DNA from 4 places in the Streptomyces fungicidicus genome. Region 2 is predicted to be linked to each of the others. Evidence: riboswitches for the same ligand, from Rfam matches in the RefSeq annotation. Region 2 holds a riboswitch; each other region holds the start of a gene.
The links. Region 2 has a riboswitch for cobalamin ahead of CNQ36_RS08010 (cobalamin biosynthesis protein). Riboswitches for the same ligand answer to the same signal wherever they lie in the genome.
Positions count from the first base shown of each region.

Region 1: another riboswitch for cobalamin. It lies ahead of CNQ36_RS01390 (ABC transporter substrate-binding protein); the one in region 2 lies ahead of CNQ36_RS08010 (cobalamin biosynthesis protein).
Region 3: another riboswitch for cobalamin. It lies ahead of CNQ36_RS25340 (energy-coupling factor ABC transporter permease); the one in region 2 lies ahead of CNQ36_RS08010 (cobalamin biosynthesis protein).
Region 4: another riboswitch for cobalamin. It lies ahead of CNQ36_RS23810 (ribonucleoside-diphosphate reductase subunit alpha); the one in region 2 lies ahead of CNQ36_RS08010 (cobalamin biosynthesis protein).

Region 1 is NZ_CP023407.1:339,157-342,817, reverse strand. It holds gene CNQ36_RS01400 (GAF domain-containing protein) at 1-486, opposite strand, end outside; gene CNQ36_RS35935 (hypothetical protein) at 612-776, shown strand; cobalamin riboswitch at 1,113-1,324, shown strand; gene CNQ36_RS01390 (ABC transporter substrate-binding protein) at 1,385-2,437, shown strand; gene CNQ36_RS01385 (FecCD family ABC transporter permease) at 2,434-3,447, shown strand; gene CNQ36_RS01380 (ABC transporter ATP-binding protein) at 3,444-3,661, shown strand, end outside.
Region 2 is NZ_CP023407.1:1,765,301-1,768,961, reverse strand. It holds gene CNQ36_RS08015 (cobyric acid synthase) at 1-870, opposite strand, end outside; gene CNQ36_RS08010 (cobalamin biosynthesis protein) at 867-1,808, opposite strand; cobalamin riboswitch at 1,931-2,072, opposite strand; gene CNQ36_RS08005 (hypothetical protein) at 2,241-2,462, opposite strand; gene CNQ36_RS08000 (inorganic phosphate transporter) at 2,504-3,661, opposite strand, start outside.
Region 3 is NZ_CP023407.1:5,548,507-5,552,167, forward strand. It holds gene cbiQ (cobalt ECF transporter T component CbiQ) at 1-72, opposite strand, end outside; gene CNQ36_RS25335 (energy-coupling factor ABC transporter substrate-binding protein) at 79-447, opposite strand; gene CNQ36_RS25340 (energy-coupling factor ABC transporter permease) at 444-1,154, opposite strand; cobalamin riboswitch at 1,185-1,365, opposite strand; gene CNQ36_RS25345 (ABC transporter substrate-binding protein) at 1,585-3,174, shown strand; gene CNQ36_RS25350 (ABC transporter permease) at 3,195-3,661, shown strand, end outside.
Region 4 is NZ_CP023407.1:5,182,496-5,186,156, reverse strand. It holds gene mctP (monocarboxylate uptake permease MctP) at 1-1,038, shown strand, start outside; gene CNQ36_RS23815 (GNAT family N-acetyltransferase) at 1,116-1,622, shown strand; cobalamin riboswitch at 1,638-1,797, shown strand; gene CNQ36_RS23810 (ribonucleoside-diphosphate reductase subunit alpha) at 1,920-3,661, shown strand, end outside.

The DNA of each region.
Region 1 (3,661 bases), 1.4 Mb from region 2:
CACGAAGTGCTCGGCCGCGAACACTTGGACCGGACGGCCGACGGCGACCGCCGTGCCCGGAGCGTTCGTCCCGACCGCGCTCTCCGACCACCGTGCGCCCGGCACGAAGTTCATCCGCCCCGCCTGCCGCAGCGTCGACGCGTGCCCCTCGACCCACAGCAGCCTGCCGCGCGCGTCGCACACCGCCAGCAGATGGCGGCCGTCGGAGGCGAACGTGCCCAGCAACTCCCGGAACAGCGGCATCACATGGGCCAGCGGATGCTCGGCGCGGTAGGTCCCGAGGTCACCGTCCGTCAGTTCGACGTCGGCGGAGCCGTCCGGGTGGACCCCGGCGCGCGCCGAACGCCGCCACGAGTCGGCGACCACGCCGCGCACCGGGCGCGGCACCGTGCCGGCCTCGGTGAAGGTCTCGTGCGCCCGGTGCAGCGCGCGTACGCGCTCGGCAGGGTCGGCTCCTGGCTCCAGGGCCACCCAGGGATCGGTCACCATGGCCTCCCGCGGGGCGATGCGCTGGGGCCCATCGTCGCCCGGCGGGCGCGCGGCGACAACAGTGTGGACGTGCGCGGTGTCCGGCACGGCGCGAGTCGCGGCGCCGGGAGCCCTGCGGAAGAATGGGCGGCGGTCCATCGCCGTCCGCCGGTTCCGGAACGGCCGGGCGGGACACGGTCTCACGGCCCCACGTCACAAGGGAGACGCCCATGTCCTCGAAGAGGCGCCGGAAGAAGAAGGCCCGCCGCAACCACGCGGCCAACCACGGGAAGCGGCCGCAGAGCTGAACGGCCCTTCGCGGGCCCGCGGGCGACGCTTCGCCGCACGCCGGTGCGGCGGGGCGTCGCCCTGTCCCTGCCGTGTACTCGCGGACGGGGACACGTCGTGCACTACGTTCCCGGAACCATGAACGACAGCGTGTACCTGGGCATTGCCGGCAAGGACACCGCACTGGACCGGGGATGGCCGCTGGTGCGCTTCATCCGCGGGGCGCGGCGTCCCGCCTGCCCGGCAGGGCGACTACGTCGTCCGGGGCCTGGGAGTCGATCACTCCTGGTTCGCCGAGGAAAAGTCCGTGGTGCTGACGCCCGGCACGCCCCGCGGCCGGTCCCCACGAGTGATCTTGATAGATTGCGGGGGCCAGTCGTGCCACATCCGAGGCCAGGGAATCCGGTGGGAATCCGGAACTGACGCGCAGCGGTGAGGGGGACGGGCGGGGCACTCGACGCCACTGGGGCGGCGCGGGTCGGCCGAAGGGCCGGCGCACGGCATCCCGGGAAGGCGCTCCGTCCGGACGAACCCGAGTCCGAAGACCTGCTGGCGCCTACCCGCCGTGGGCGGGGAGGTTCTCCGTAGGCCAGGCTCCGCGTTCGAGCCCCGAGTGCAAGGCGTCTCCATGCCCCGTACCCGTACCGCTTCCCGCCGCCGCGTCGCGGCCGCCCTCCTCGCCGCTGCCCTGCCGCTCACCGCGTGCGGCGGCCCCGGTGCCGACGCCGACTCCAACTCGCGCAAGCGGGAAGCTGGTTACCCGCTGACCCTCGACAACTGCGGGCACGAGGTCACCCTGAAGTCGGCGCCCCGGCACGTCGTCTCCCTCAACCAGGGAACCACCGAGATCCTGCTCTCCCTCGGCCTCGCCGACCGCATGGCCGGCACCGCCACCTGGACCGACCCCGTGATGAAGGGCCTGGAGAAGGCCAACGCGTCGGTGCCCCGGCTGGCGGACAACAACCCGTCCTTCGAGAAGGTGCTGGACGCCGGACCCGACTTCGTCACCGCCTCCTTCGTCTCCACCCTCGGCACGGGCGGCGTCGCGAGCCGTGAGCAGTTCGAGAAACTGGGCGTCCCCACGTACGTCTCCCCGTCCGACTGCGCCGCCGGCAAGGACAACGACAGCGGAGGCGACGGCTCGCGCGCCACGGCGCTGACCCTCGAGACCGTCTACGGCGAGATACGCGACCTGGCCCGCACCTTCGGTGTCGAGGAACGCGGCGACGAACTGGTCGCACAGCTGGAACGCCGGGTACGCAAGGCCACCGACGGCCTGGACGCCTCCGGCACCTCCCTCATGTACTGGTTCGCCAACTCCCAGTCGCCCTACCTCGCCGGCTGCTGCGGCGCCCCCGGCGCCATCACCCGCGCCGTCGGCGCGGAGAACGCCTTCGCCGACACCCACGACGAGTGGCCGCAGATCAACTGGGAGACCGTCGCCGACCGCGACCCCGACGTCATCGTCCTCGGCGACCTGACCCGCAAGTCCCAGACCGCCGAGTCCGCCGATGCCAAGATCCGGTTCCTGGAGACCAACCCGGCCACCCGCAACCTCACCGCCGTGCGCGAGAAGCGGTACGTCCGGCTCAGCGGGCAGGCGATGAACCCGTCCCTGCGCACCGTCGAAGGGATCGAACAGGTCGCCGCCGCGCTGCGCGACTTCGGGCTCGCCAAGTGAGCGGCAGGGTCCTGCTGCTCACCGGCGGAGGGCTCGTGGCACTGGCCGTCTCCCTGGCCGTCGCCGTGACCATCGGGCCCGCCGACATCTCCACCGCCGACGTGTGGGCGTCCGTGGCCGGCCACCTCGGCGGCGGCGGGAGCACGCTGCCGCCGCTCAGGGACGGCATCGTGTGGAACCTGCGGATGCCGCGCACCCTGCTGGCCGCCGTGTGCGGAGCGGGGCTCGCGCTGTGCGGCGCGGTCATGCAGTCGCTGCTGCGCAACCCGCTCGCCGACCCCTTCGTCCTCGGTGTGTCCTCCGGAGCCTCAACGGGCGCGGTCGCCGTCGTGGTGCTCGGGGTGGGCGGTGGCACCGTGTCGCTGTCGGCGGGCGCCTTCGCCGGGGCCCTGCTCTCCTTCGCCCTGGTGATGCTGCTCGGTCACAGCCTCGGCGGCGGCATGGACCGGGTGGTGCTGTCCGGTGTCGCCGCCATGCAGCTGTTCTCCGCGCTGACCTCGTTCATCGTGCTGACGTCCGCCGACGCCGAGACCACCAGGGGCGTGCTGTTCTGGCTGCTCGGCTCCCTCACCGGCGCCGACTGGGGCCAGGTGCTGCTGTGCGCGGCGGCCCTCGGCGCCGTCCTGGCCGTCTGCCTCGCCCACGCCACCACACTGGACGCCTTCGCCTTCGGCGAGGAGGCCGCCGCCGGCCTCGGCGTGCACGTCGTCCGAGCCCGCCTGGTGCTGCTGTCCGCCACGGCGCTGCTCACGGCCGTACTGGTCGCCTGCACCGGGGCGATCGGTTTCGTCGGCCTGGTGCTGCCGCACGCCGTCCGCGCGCTCACCGGCTCCGGCCACGCCCGGCTGCTGCCGGTCACCGCGCTGGCCGGAGCCGTGTTCCTGGTGTGGGTCGACACCCTCGCCCGCACCGTCGTCGACCCCCAGGAGGTCCCCGTGGGCGTGGTGACGTCCCTCATCGGCGTCCCGGCCTTCGTCGCCGTGCTGTACCGGGGCCGGAGGAAGACATGACGGACTCCCGCCCGGACGGCGGGCTGCGCGCGGACCGTGTCGCCCGCCGCACCGACGGCCGCCTCATCGTCGACGGCGTCACCCTGTTCCCGCGCACCGGCGAGACCGTCGGCCTGCTCGGCCCCAACGGCTCCGGGAAGTCGACGCTGCTGCGTCTGCTCGCCGGCGTCCTCGCCCCCTCCGCCGGCGTCGTCACGCTCGACGGACGGCCCCT
Region 2 (3,661 bases):
CCGCACCACCACACCGGGTTCGGCGGCCAGCGCGTCCACGTCGGTGAAGTTGGACATCAGCGGCACCGCGCAGACGGCGACCCGCAGCACGTCCTCGCCGAGCGGGGCGGCCACCGCCGACTCGCGGACGGCGCCGCGCAGCGACACCCGGAGCCCGTCCTCCTCGTCGATGCCGAGCCCGTGCCGGAAGGGCAGCACGCCGTAGGTCCGGCGCCCGGTGAGGCCGTGCAGCATCTCCAGTCCGGGCTCCAGCAGCGACACGTCGCCCCGGAACTTGTTCACCAGGAACCCGGCGACCAGCTCCTGGTCCGTGCGGGAGAGCAGGGCGACGGTACCGAAGAAGGAGGCGAAGACGCCGCCCCGGTCGATGTCGCCGACGACGAGGACGGGAAGCCCGGCGCTCCGGGCGATCCCCATGTTCACGATGTCGGTGCGCCGCAGGTTGATCTCGGCCGGGCTGCCGGCCCCCTCGCAGATCACCGCGTCATACGTGCCCCGCAACTGCTCCAGACAGTCCAGCACCGTGCCCAGCAGCCGCTGCTGGCGTCCGCCGTGGTAGCCGCGGGCGGTCATCTCGCCGACCGGCCTGCCCATCAGCACCACCTGGCTGGACTGCTCGCCGCCCGGCTTCAGCAGCACCGGGTTCATCAGCGCGGTGGGCTCCACCCGGCAGGCCTGGGCCTGCATGGCCTGCGCCCGCCCGATCTCGGCGCCCTCCCGCGTCACGAACGAGTTCAGCGACATGTTCTGCGCCTTGAACGGCGCGACCTTGACGCCCTGCCGCGCCAGCCACCGGCAGATCCCGGCGGTCACCACGCTCTTGCCGGCGTCCGAGGTGGTCCCGGCGACCAGCAGCCCCCCACCGTTCACGATGCACGTCCCTTCGTCACCCTCCGCGCGGCGGCACCGGCCGCGAGCGCGAGCCAGCCGACCCGCCGCGAGAGCCGTACCGCCCGGTCGATGTCGGCCACGGACACGGCACGTCCGCCGCCGTTGAGGACGGGCCGGTGTTCGACCCGCCCGCCGTAGGAGAGGGTCCCGCCGAGCCGCACGCCGAGCGCGCCGGCGAACGACGCCTCCACGGGCCCGGCGTTGGGGCTGGGGTGCTTCGCGGCGTCGGCGCGCCACGCCCGTACGGCGCCGCGCGGGTCGGGGCCCGCGAGCGCGGCGAGCACGGCGGTCAGCCGCGCCCCCGGCCAGCCGGCCACGTCGTCGAGGCGGGCGGAGGCCCAGCCGTAGCGGAGGTGGCGCGGGGACTTGTGGCCGACCATCGCGTCGAGCGTGTTGACGGCCCGGAACCCGAGCAGTCCCGGCACCCCGGCGACGGCGCCCCACACCAGCGCGCCCACCACGGCGTCGGAGGTGTTCTCGGCGACGGACTCGACCACCGCGCGGGCGATCCCGTCGGCGTCCAGCGCCTGGGGGTCGCGGCCGCACAGGTGCGGCAGCCACGCCCGGGCCGCCTCGACGTCCCCGGCGTCCAGCGCCCGCCCGATGGCGCGGGCCTCCCGGGCCAGCGAGGTCCCGCCGACGACGGCCCAGGTGGCGACGCCGGTCAGGGCGGCGGAGGCGGCGGGGGAGGAGCGTACGGAGCGGGCGGCGAGGCTTCCCAGGACGACGGTCCCGCCGACGCACACGGCGGTGTGCACGGCGCCCCGGCCCCGGTCGTCCCGCCACAGCACCCGTTCCACGGCGGCCGCGGCCCGTCCGAAAGCGGCGACCGGATGACCGCGGCGGGGATCGCCGAGGAGCAGGTCGCCGAGGAGGCCGGCGGCGGCGCCGTACGCGAACACGCGATCGGCACCCATGGGTTCAGCCGGTGACGGATCCGGAGGGAACGGCCCCGGAGCGGGGCGGTGTCTCGCTGGTCGACCTCAACAGGCAGCCGCGCATGGCGATATGTCCTCACTCAGGGTGTCCACGCCCTGGTTCGACGAGACCGGCGGCGAGAGTTCCTGGCTCCCGGGGTGCATCTGCACCCCGGTGACAGTGGCGGGACCGCGCCGGAATCGCACCGGCTTCCTCTCCTGCCGCCGTATTGGCTGAGGCAGTCCACCACGGCTCCGGAAGGGCCGTCAACTTGCCGTTGACCTGCGAGGCTGAAGTGTGCCGAGGCCCACAGAGGGGCTTCGGTGGGGGAACCGCGGGGCGCGCGCACGCCGAAGGGCGGTGCGGGAGCCGGGGCTCCCGCACCGCCCGTGGGACGGAGACCTTCCGCGGTCGCGGTGACCGGGGAGGGATCAGGCCATGATCAGGTAGATGCCGTACGCCACCGCCGCCGCGCACGCGGCGAAGCAGGCGTAGGCGCCGGTGACCGCCAGGGCCGCGGACTGGCCCTGCGCGGCGGCCCGCTCGCGGCGGGACAGGCCGCTGATGCCGAGGGTGAACAGGGCCACCAGGGCCACGGTGACCACGAGGCTGACGCCGAAGACGGAACCGAGGGCCGCCCAGTCGATCTTCATGGTGCTCTTCTTCCTTCGTGCCGGGGTCTACCGGGTCGCGGTCAGACGGTGGTCTTGGCCGGCGGTGCCGTGTCGGCGGGAGCCGGGATCGTGGCGAACTCCTCGGTCACGGCGCCCGCCGGGGGCGGGCTCACGGCGGCCATCGCCTGCGTCACCACGCCGGACGGCTCCTCGCCCGGCACGTCGTGGTCGTTGACGTTGGTGTGGTCGACGACCTCGCGCCGGGAGATCTTCCAGATCGCCGCGCTGGAGGAGACGAGGAAGACGGCCACGACGGCGGTGCCCCAGCTGCCGAAGCCGCAGACCCATTCGGCGAGCGCCGCGACCAGGGCCGCCGCCGGCAGCGTCAGGCCCCAGGCGACGAACATCCGGGTGGCCGTCGACCAGCGGACGACACCGCCCTTGCGGCCCAGGCCCGCACCCATCACGGAACCGGAAACGGAATGCGTGGTGGAGAGGGAGAAGCCGAGGTGCGAGGAGGCCAGGATGACCGTCGCGGCACTGGTCTGGGCGGCGAAGCCCTGCTGCGGCTGGAGGTCGGTGAGGCCCTTGCCCATGGTGCGGATGATGCGCCAGCCGCCGAGGTAGGTGCCGAGCGCGATGGCGATGCCCGCGGAGAGGATGACCCACATCGGCGGGTCGGAGTCGGGGGCGAGGGTGCCGCCGGCGACCAGGGCGAGGGTGATGATGCCCATCGTCTTCTGGGCGTCGTTGGTGCCGTGGGCCAGGGAGACCAGGCCGGCGGAGGCGATCTGTCCGGCGCGGTAGCCCTTCTCGGCGGCCTTGCCGTTGGCCTTCTTGCCCATGCGGTAGGTCAGCCGGGTCGCGAGCATCGCGGCGAGGCCGGCCACCAGCGGGGCGGCGATGGCGGGGATCAGGACCTTGGTGACGAGCACGTCGCCGTGCACCGCGCCGAAGCCGGCGGAGGCGACGGTGGCGCCGATCAGGCCGCCCATCAGTGCGTGCGAGGAGCTGGACGGCAGGCCGACCAGCCAGGTCAGGAGGTTCCAGAGGATCGCGCCGACCAAGGCGGCGAAGATGACCTCGGGACGGATGCCGGCCTCGTCTACGAGGCCTTTGGAGATCGTGTTGGCGACCTCCACCGAGAGGAAGGCGCCCACAAGGTTCAGCACGGCGGACATGGCCACCGCGACCTTGGGCTTGAGCGCACCGGTCGAAATGGTCGTTGCCATCGCGTT
Region 3 (3,661 bases), 3.8 Mb from region 2:
CAGAACGGCCTTGTCCACGGGATGACGGCGGCGCCAGCGACTGCTGTGCGCCGCCGCGTCGATCGGCAGCACGGGCCGTCAGATCCGTGGCCGCGGGGAGCCGGCCCCGTCACCGCGGTCCGCCTCGGCCCGCAGCCGCTCCAAGGCCCGCGTCTCGCCCTGCCGCCGTCCGCGCCGCAGCCCGAAGTAGTAGGCGATCACGCCCGCGCCGAGCGCCGCCTGCAGGGCGAACAGCGCCGACTCGATCTCACCGGACGGTGGTTCGTACAGGGGCGAGAACCAGGGCTCGTAGTCCGGGTCGATCTCGGTGATCGCCGTCTCCGCCTCGGCGTCCGCGCCCGCGAACGGCTCCTCCTTGTGGTCGCCGAGCCCGAACACCAGCGGGATCACCGCGAGCGCGGCCACCAGCGCCAGCAGCAGCGTGTTGATCTTCGCGTTGCGGCTCATCGCGTCACCGCCTCCGCCGGGTCGGCCGTCTTCCGCCCGGCCACCGAGGTCACCAGCACCCCGAGCCGCGTCAGCTCACCCCTGCTCGACTGCACCAGCATGCGCATCACCAGCACGGTCAGCAGCCCCTCGCTCACCGCCAGCGGGATCTGCGTCACGGCGAAGATGGAGCCGAACTTGCCCAGCGCGCCCAGGAATCCGCCGGCCGGGTCGGGGAACGCGAGCGCGAGCTGCACGCTCGTCACGCAGTACGTCGACAGGTCGGCGGCGAACGCGCCGGAGAACACCGCGACCATCAGCGGCACTCCGTACCGGCGCAGCAGCCGGTAGACGCCGTAGCCGGCCCACGGCCCGACGACCGCCATCGAGAAGACGTTGGCGCCCAGCGTGGTCAGCCCGCCGTGGGCGAGCAGCAGCGCCTGGAACAGCAGTGTGATGGTGCCCAGCACCGCCATCACCGGCGGCCGGAACAGGATCGCGCCCAGCCCCGTGCCGGTGGGGTGGGAGCAACTCCCCGTCACCGACGGGAGTTTCAGCGCGGACAGGACGAAGGTGAACGCTCCCGAAGCGCCGAGCAGCAGCGTGCTCTCGGGATGTTCCCTGACTTCACGGATGAGCGACCGGGCTCCGTGGACGACGAACGGCGCCGACGCGACGCCCCAGGCGACCGCGTGCACCGGTGGCAGAAAACCCTCGGCTATGTGCATGGCTCAGCAGACCCTCTCCAGCACCTCGTGGATGGTTGACGCGCCTTGGCCGGTCTCCTGGCTGACGGGTACCACCGCCCGTGCTCCGCCTTCCCGGGTCCTAGAACCCAGTGGCTGCCCGTGAGGGCTGGAGCCGGACTTCCCGATCACAGTGGCGAGGGCCGCACCGGTATCGCACCGATTTCCCGTCACCAAGGCGTGGCGACAGTAGTGCCCGTTCCGGTCCGGTGACAAGCGGCCACGGGGGGCGCGCGGACGGCGCTCGCGGGCTCGGGTCCCGGCGCACACCTGCGCACTTGACACGAGGGGCGCCGACGGCAGGGGCGGGGAGTGAGGGGCCGGTGTCCTGGGCAGTGTCTTGCTGCAATTAATATGCAACAACTGTTTTCAGGCAACAGGTCATTCTCAGGCAACAGGGGTGTGAGGTCCGATGACGACCCGACGAATACGGGGTGCCGCCGCCGCGGTCGCGATGGCCGGCGCGGTGGCCGCCTGCTCGGCGCCGGGCAGCGGCGGCGCGGACGGCGCGGCGTCCGCCGACTCCGTGGTGATCGGCGTCCCGACCGAACCGGACACCCTCAGCCCGCTCCTCGGCTACGGCAAGGACGGCAACTCCAAGATCTTCGACGGACTCCTCGCCCGCGACGCCGGCATGGAACTGAAGCCCGCCCTGGCCAAGGCGCTCCCCGAGATCACCGACGGCGGCCGCACCTACACGTACACCCTGCGCGACGGCGTGAGGTTCAGCGACGGCGAGCCGCTGACCGCCGACGACGTGGTCTTCACGTACCGCACGGTGCTGGACGACAAGACCAACAACACCGCCAAGAGCGAACTGGCCGCCGTCGAGGAGGTGCGGGCGGACGGCGACGACAAGGTCGTCTTCACCCTCGCCCACCCCTACGCGGCCTTCGCCGCCCGCACCGTGCTGCCCGTCGTCCCCGAGCACGTCGCCGGCGGACAGGACCCCAACACCGGCTCCTTCAACACCAGACCGGTCGGCACCGGACCGTACGTCCTCACCGGCTGGAGCAAGGGCGAGAAGCTCACCTTCAAGGCCAATCCGGACTACTGGGGCGGCGAGCCCAAGGTGAAAAAGCTCACCATGGCGATCATCGCCGACGACGACGTCCGCGCCACCCGGCTGCGCTCCGGCGACCTCGACGGCGCGACCCTCCCGCCGAACCTCGCCGCCACCTTCAAGGGCGACGACGACAAGAAGACGTACCGGGCGACCTCGTACGACTTCCGCGCCGTCACCCTGCCCACCGGCAACCCGGTCGCCGGCGACACCGCGATCCGCCGCGCCCTCGACCTCGCCGTGGACCGCCGGGCCATGGTCGACAAGATCCTCGACGGCGCGGGCCGCCCCGCCTACGGCCCCCTGCCGGTCGACGACCCCTGGTTCGCCAAGGACGTCGAGCGGCCCCGTGACCTCACCGAAGCCGGCCGCATCCTGGACGAGGCCGGCTGGAAGTCCGGCAAGGACGGCATCCGCGCCAAGGACGGACGCCCCGCCCGGTTCACCCTCTACTACCCCTCCGGCGACAAGGTCCGCCAGGACCACGCCCTCGCCTACGCCTCCGACGCCAAGAAGGCCGGCATCGACGTCCGGGTGGAGAGCGCCACCTGGGAGGTCATCGAGCCCCGGATGAACCACGACGCCGTGCTCGCCGGCTTCGGCAGCACCGGCGACCCCGACTTCGGCCTCTACACCCTGCTGCACTCCTCCCTCGCCGGGGACGGCTTCAACAACATGGCCCGCTACGACAACCCGGCCGTCGACGAGGCCCTCGACACCGGCCGCCGTAGCCAGGACACCCAGGCACGCGAGGCCGCCTACGACGACATCCAGCGCGAACTCGTCAAGAACCCCGGCTACACCTTCCTCACCCACATCGACCACATGTACGTCCTCGCCGACCGCTGGAAGGACCTCACCACCCAGACCGAACCGCACGAGCACGGCTTCGCCAGCGGCCCCTGGTGGAACGTCGAGGACTGGCGGCCCCGCACGTGACCGCCCTTCCCTATGGCGAGATGGCCAGGCTCACGGCACGGCGGGCCCTGTTCGCCGTGCCCGTGCTGCTCGTCGTCACCTTCGGCGTCTTCGCCGTCGCCGCCGCCTCCCCCTTCGACCCCGTCAAGGCGTACGCGGGTACCGCGGCGCTCGGCGCCGACCAGGAGACCCTGGACCGGCTGCGGGAGAACCTCGGCGTGGACCGCCCGTTCACCGCCCGCTGGTGGGACTGGCTGACCTCCGCGCTCGGCGGCGACCTCGGCCAGTCCGCCGTCATGCGGCAGCCCGTCGCCGAGGTGATCGGCGAACGACTGTTCTGGTCGGCCCTGCTGTGCGCCGCCGCGTTCGCCGCGGCCGTACTGCTCGGCACCGTGCTCGGCGTCCTCGCGGCCCGCCGCCCCGGCTCCCTCCTCGACCGCGCGGTCACCTCCCTCGCGTACACCCTGGAGGCGGCGCCGGTCTTCTGGACCGCCCTGCTCGCCGTCTG
Region 4 (3,661 bases), 3.4 Mb from region 2:
GCATTCGTCAAGGACACGCTGATCTACCTGGTGATCGCGGTGGCGATCATCTACATCCCGATCAAGCTGGGCGGCTTCGACGAGATCTTCGCCAGGGCGAGCGAGGCGTACAGCGAGACCAACCCGGCCACGGGCGCGCCGCGCGGCGCGACGGTGCCGGGCGAGGCTGGCCAGTGGACGTACGCCACGCTGGCGCTCGGCTCGGCGCTCGCGCTGTTCATGTACCCGCACTCGATCACCGCGACGCTGTCCTCGCGCAGCCGTGAGGTGATCCGCCGCAACACCACGATCCTGCCGCTGTACTCGCTGATGCTGGGCCTGCTGGCGCTGCTCGGCTTCATGGCGATCGCGGCCGGGGTCAAGGTCAGCAACGGTCAGCTGGCGATCCCCCAGCTGTTCGAGAACATGTTCCCCGACTGGTTCGCGGGCGTGGCCTTCGCGGCGATCGGCATCGGCGCGCTGGTGCCGGCGGCGATCATGTCGATCGCGGCGGCGAACCTGTTCACCCGCAACATCTACAAGGACTTCCTCAAGCCGGACGCGACACCGAAGCAGGAGACCCAGGTCTCCAAGATCGTGTCCCTGCTGGTGAAGGTGGGCGCGCTGGTCTTCGTCCTGACCATGGACAAGACGGTCGCGATCAACTTCCAGCTGCTGGGCGGCATCTGGATCCTGCAGACGTTCCCGGCGCTGGTGGGCGGCCTGTTCACCCGCTGGTTCCACCGCTGGGCGCTGATCGGCGGCTGGGCGGTCGGCATGGTCTACGGCACGGTCGCCGCGTACGGGGTGGCCTCGCCCACCCAGAAGCACTTCGGCGGGTCGTCGAAGGAGATCCCGGGCATCGGCGAGATCGGCTACATCGGTCTCACCGCCTTCGTGATCAACGTCCTGGTCACGGTCGTGCTGACCTTCGTGATGCGGGCCGTGAAGGCGCCCGACGGCGTCGACGAGACCAAGCCGCAGGACTACACGGCGGACGCGGGCGACCCCGGTGTCCAGGTGGAGCTCCCGCCGGCCACGGCGGGCAGCTCGCACTGACGCCGTACGCACCAAGCAGCGGGCCGCCGGAGAAATCCGGCGGCCCGCTGCCGTCCCCGTCCGGCACACTCCCCCTCATGGACATCGTCATCCGGCCGGTGGAACCCGGCGAGCACGGGGAACTCGGTGAGATCACCGCGGGGGCCTACCTGCGGGACGGCCTCCTCGACTTCGGGGAGAGCGACGCGTACCTCGGTGAGCTGAGGGACGTGGCGAAACGGGCGGCCGCCGCCGAGGTGCTGGTCGCCGTGGAGAACGGCGCGCTGCTGGGCGGCGTCACCTTCGTGCCGGCCGGCGGGCCGATGGCCGACATAGCGGGGCCGGGTGAGGCGGAGATCCGGATGCTCGCGGTGGCCCGCGCGGCCCGGGGCCGCGGTGCCGGGGAGGCCCTGGTGCGCGCCTGCCTCGGCCGGGCGCGGTCCGTCGAGGGCTGTGTCCGGGTCGTGCTGTCGACGCAGCGCACCATGCGCTCGGCCCACCGCCTCTACGAACGGCTGGGTTTCACCCGCAGCCCGGAGCGCGACTGGAACCCCCTGCCGGAGCTGGACGACATCACTCTGCTCACTTATGAGTTGACGCTCTGACACGTCCGCGACACAACATATGGGGTTGCTGGCGGCACCCGGCACAAGATGTATGCTCATGCTCGCTGTCGCCGCAGGGGAATCCGGTGTGAGTCCGGAACTGTCCCGCAACGGTGTACCCATGCCCGCGTGCATGGGCGTCAGTCCGAGGACCTGCCGACAGTGCGCCCGGCCGTCCGGTCCGGGTGTCTGACGTCCGGGCCTCGCGGAATGGGCCGGTGGACGCGAGGCCGTGTGCGCTCGTGTACTGCCCCCTGCGCTCTTCGAGGCCCCGTGCCGAGCGAGGGAGAGCCCCACGTGACCATCGCGCCAGCCGATCCGGCTTCAGCGGTCGACGTGACCCCGGAGAGCGACGGCCCCGGTGCCGCGCTGCTGCGGACCCTGACCGAGCTGACCGCCGACCTGCCCGACGCCGACCCCGGCCGGGTCGCCGCCGCGGCGCTGCGCGGGCGGTCGGCCCGTGCCGACGAGGCGGAGCTGCGGGAACTCGCCACCGAGGCCGCGGCCGGTCTCATCTCCGAGGACCCGGCCTACTCCCGGCTCGCCGCCCGGCTGCTGACCATCGGCATCCGCGCCGAGGCCGCCTCGCAGGGCGTCACCTCGTTCACCGGCTCCGTGGCGACCGGACACCGCGAGGGTCTGATCGCCGACCGGACCGCCGCGTTCGTCCGGCTGCACGCCGAGCGTCTCGACGCGCTGGTCGACACCCGGGCCGACGACCGCTTCGGCTACTTCGGCCTGCGGACCCTGCACAGCCGCTACCTGCTGCGCCACCCGGTCACCCGCAAGGTGGTGGAGACGCCCCAGCACTTCCTGCTGCGGGTCGCCGCCGGTCTCGCGGAGGACGACGGCGCGCGGTCGGTGGACGAGGTCGCCGCGCTGTACGGGCTGATGAGCCGCCTGGACTACCTGCCCTCCTCCCCCGCCCTGTTCAACTCCGGCACCCGGCACCCGCAGATGTCGTCCTGCTACCTCCTGGACTCCCCCCTGGACGAACTGGACTCGATCTACGACCGCTACCACCAGGTCGCCCGCCTCTCGAAGCACGCCGGCGGCATCGGCCTGTCCTACTCCCGGATCCGCGCCCGGGGTTCGCTGATCCGCGGCACCAACGGGCACTCCAACGGCATCGTCCCGTTCCTGAAGACGCTGGACGCCTCGGTCGCCGCCGTGAACCAGGGCGGCCGGCGCAAGGGCGCGGCGGCGGTCTACCTGGAGACCTGGCACGCCGACATCGAGGAGTTCCTGGAGCTGCGCGACAACACCGGCGAGGACGCCCGCCGTACGCACAACCTGAACCTCGCGCACTGGGTGCCGGACGAGTTCATGCGCCGGGTGGACGCCGACGCGCCGTGGTCGCTGTTCTCCCCGGCCGACGTGCCCGGCCTGGTCGACCTGTGGGGCGAGGAGTTCGACGCGGCGTACCGGGCCGCGGAGGCGCAGGGCCTGGCCCGCAGGACGCTTCCGGCCCGCGAGCTGTACGGCCGGATGATGCGCACCCTGGCGCAGACCGGCAACGGCTGGATGACCTTCAAGGACACCGCCAACCGCACCGCCAACCAGACCGCCGAGCCGGGCCACGTCGTCCACTCGTCCAACCTGTGCACGGAGATCCTCGAGGTCACCGACGACGGGGAGACCGCGGTCTGCAACCTGGGGTCGGTCAACCTCGGCGCGTTCGTCGACCAGGCCGCCGGCGACCTCGACTGGGAGCGGCTGGACGAGACCGTCCGCACGGCCGTCACCTTCCTCGACCGGGTCGTGGACATCAACTACTACCCGACCGAGCAGGCGGGCCGCTCCAACGCCCGCTGGCGCCCGGTGGGTCTGGGCGCGATGGGCCTGCAGGACGTCCTCTTCCGGCTGCGGCTGCCCTTCGACTCGCCCGAGGCGAAGGCCCTGTCCACCCGGATCGCGGAGCGGATCATGCTCGCCGCGTACGAGACCTCCGCGGACCTCGCCGAGCGAAGCGGTCCGCTGCCCGCCTGGGAGAAGACCCGTACGGCCCGGGGCGTGCTGCACCCCGACCACTACGACAC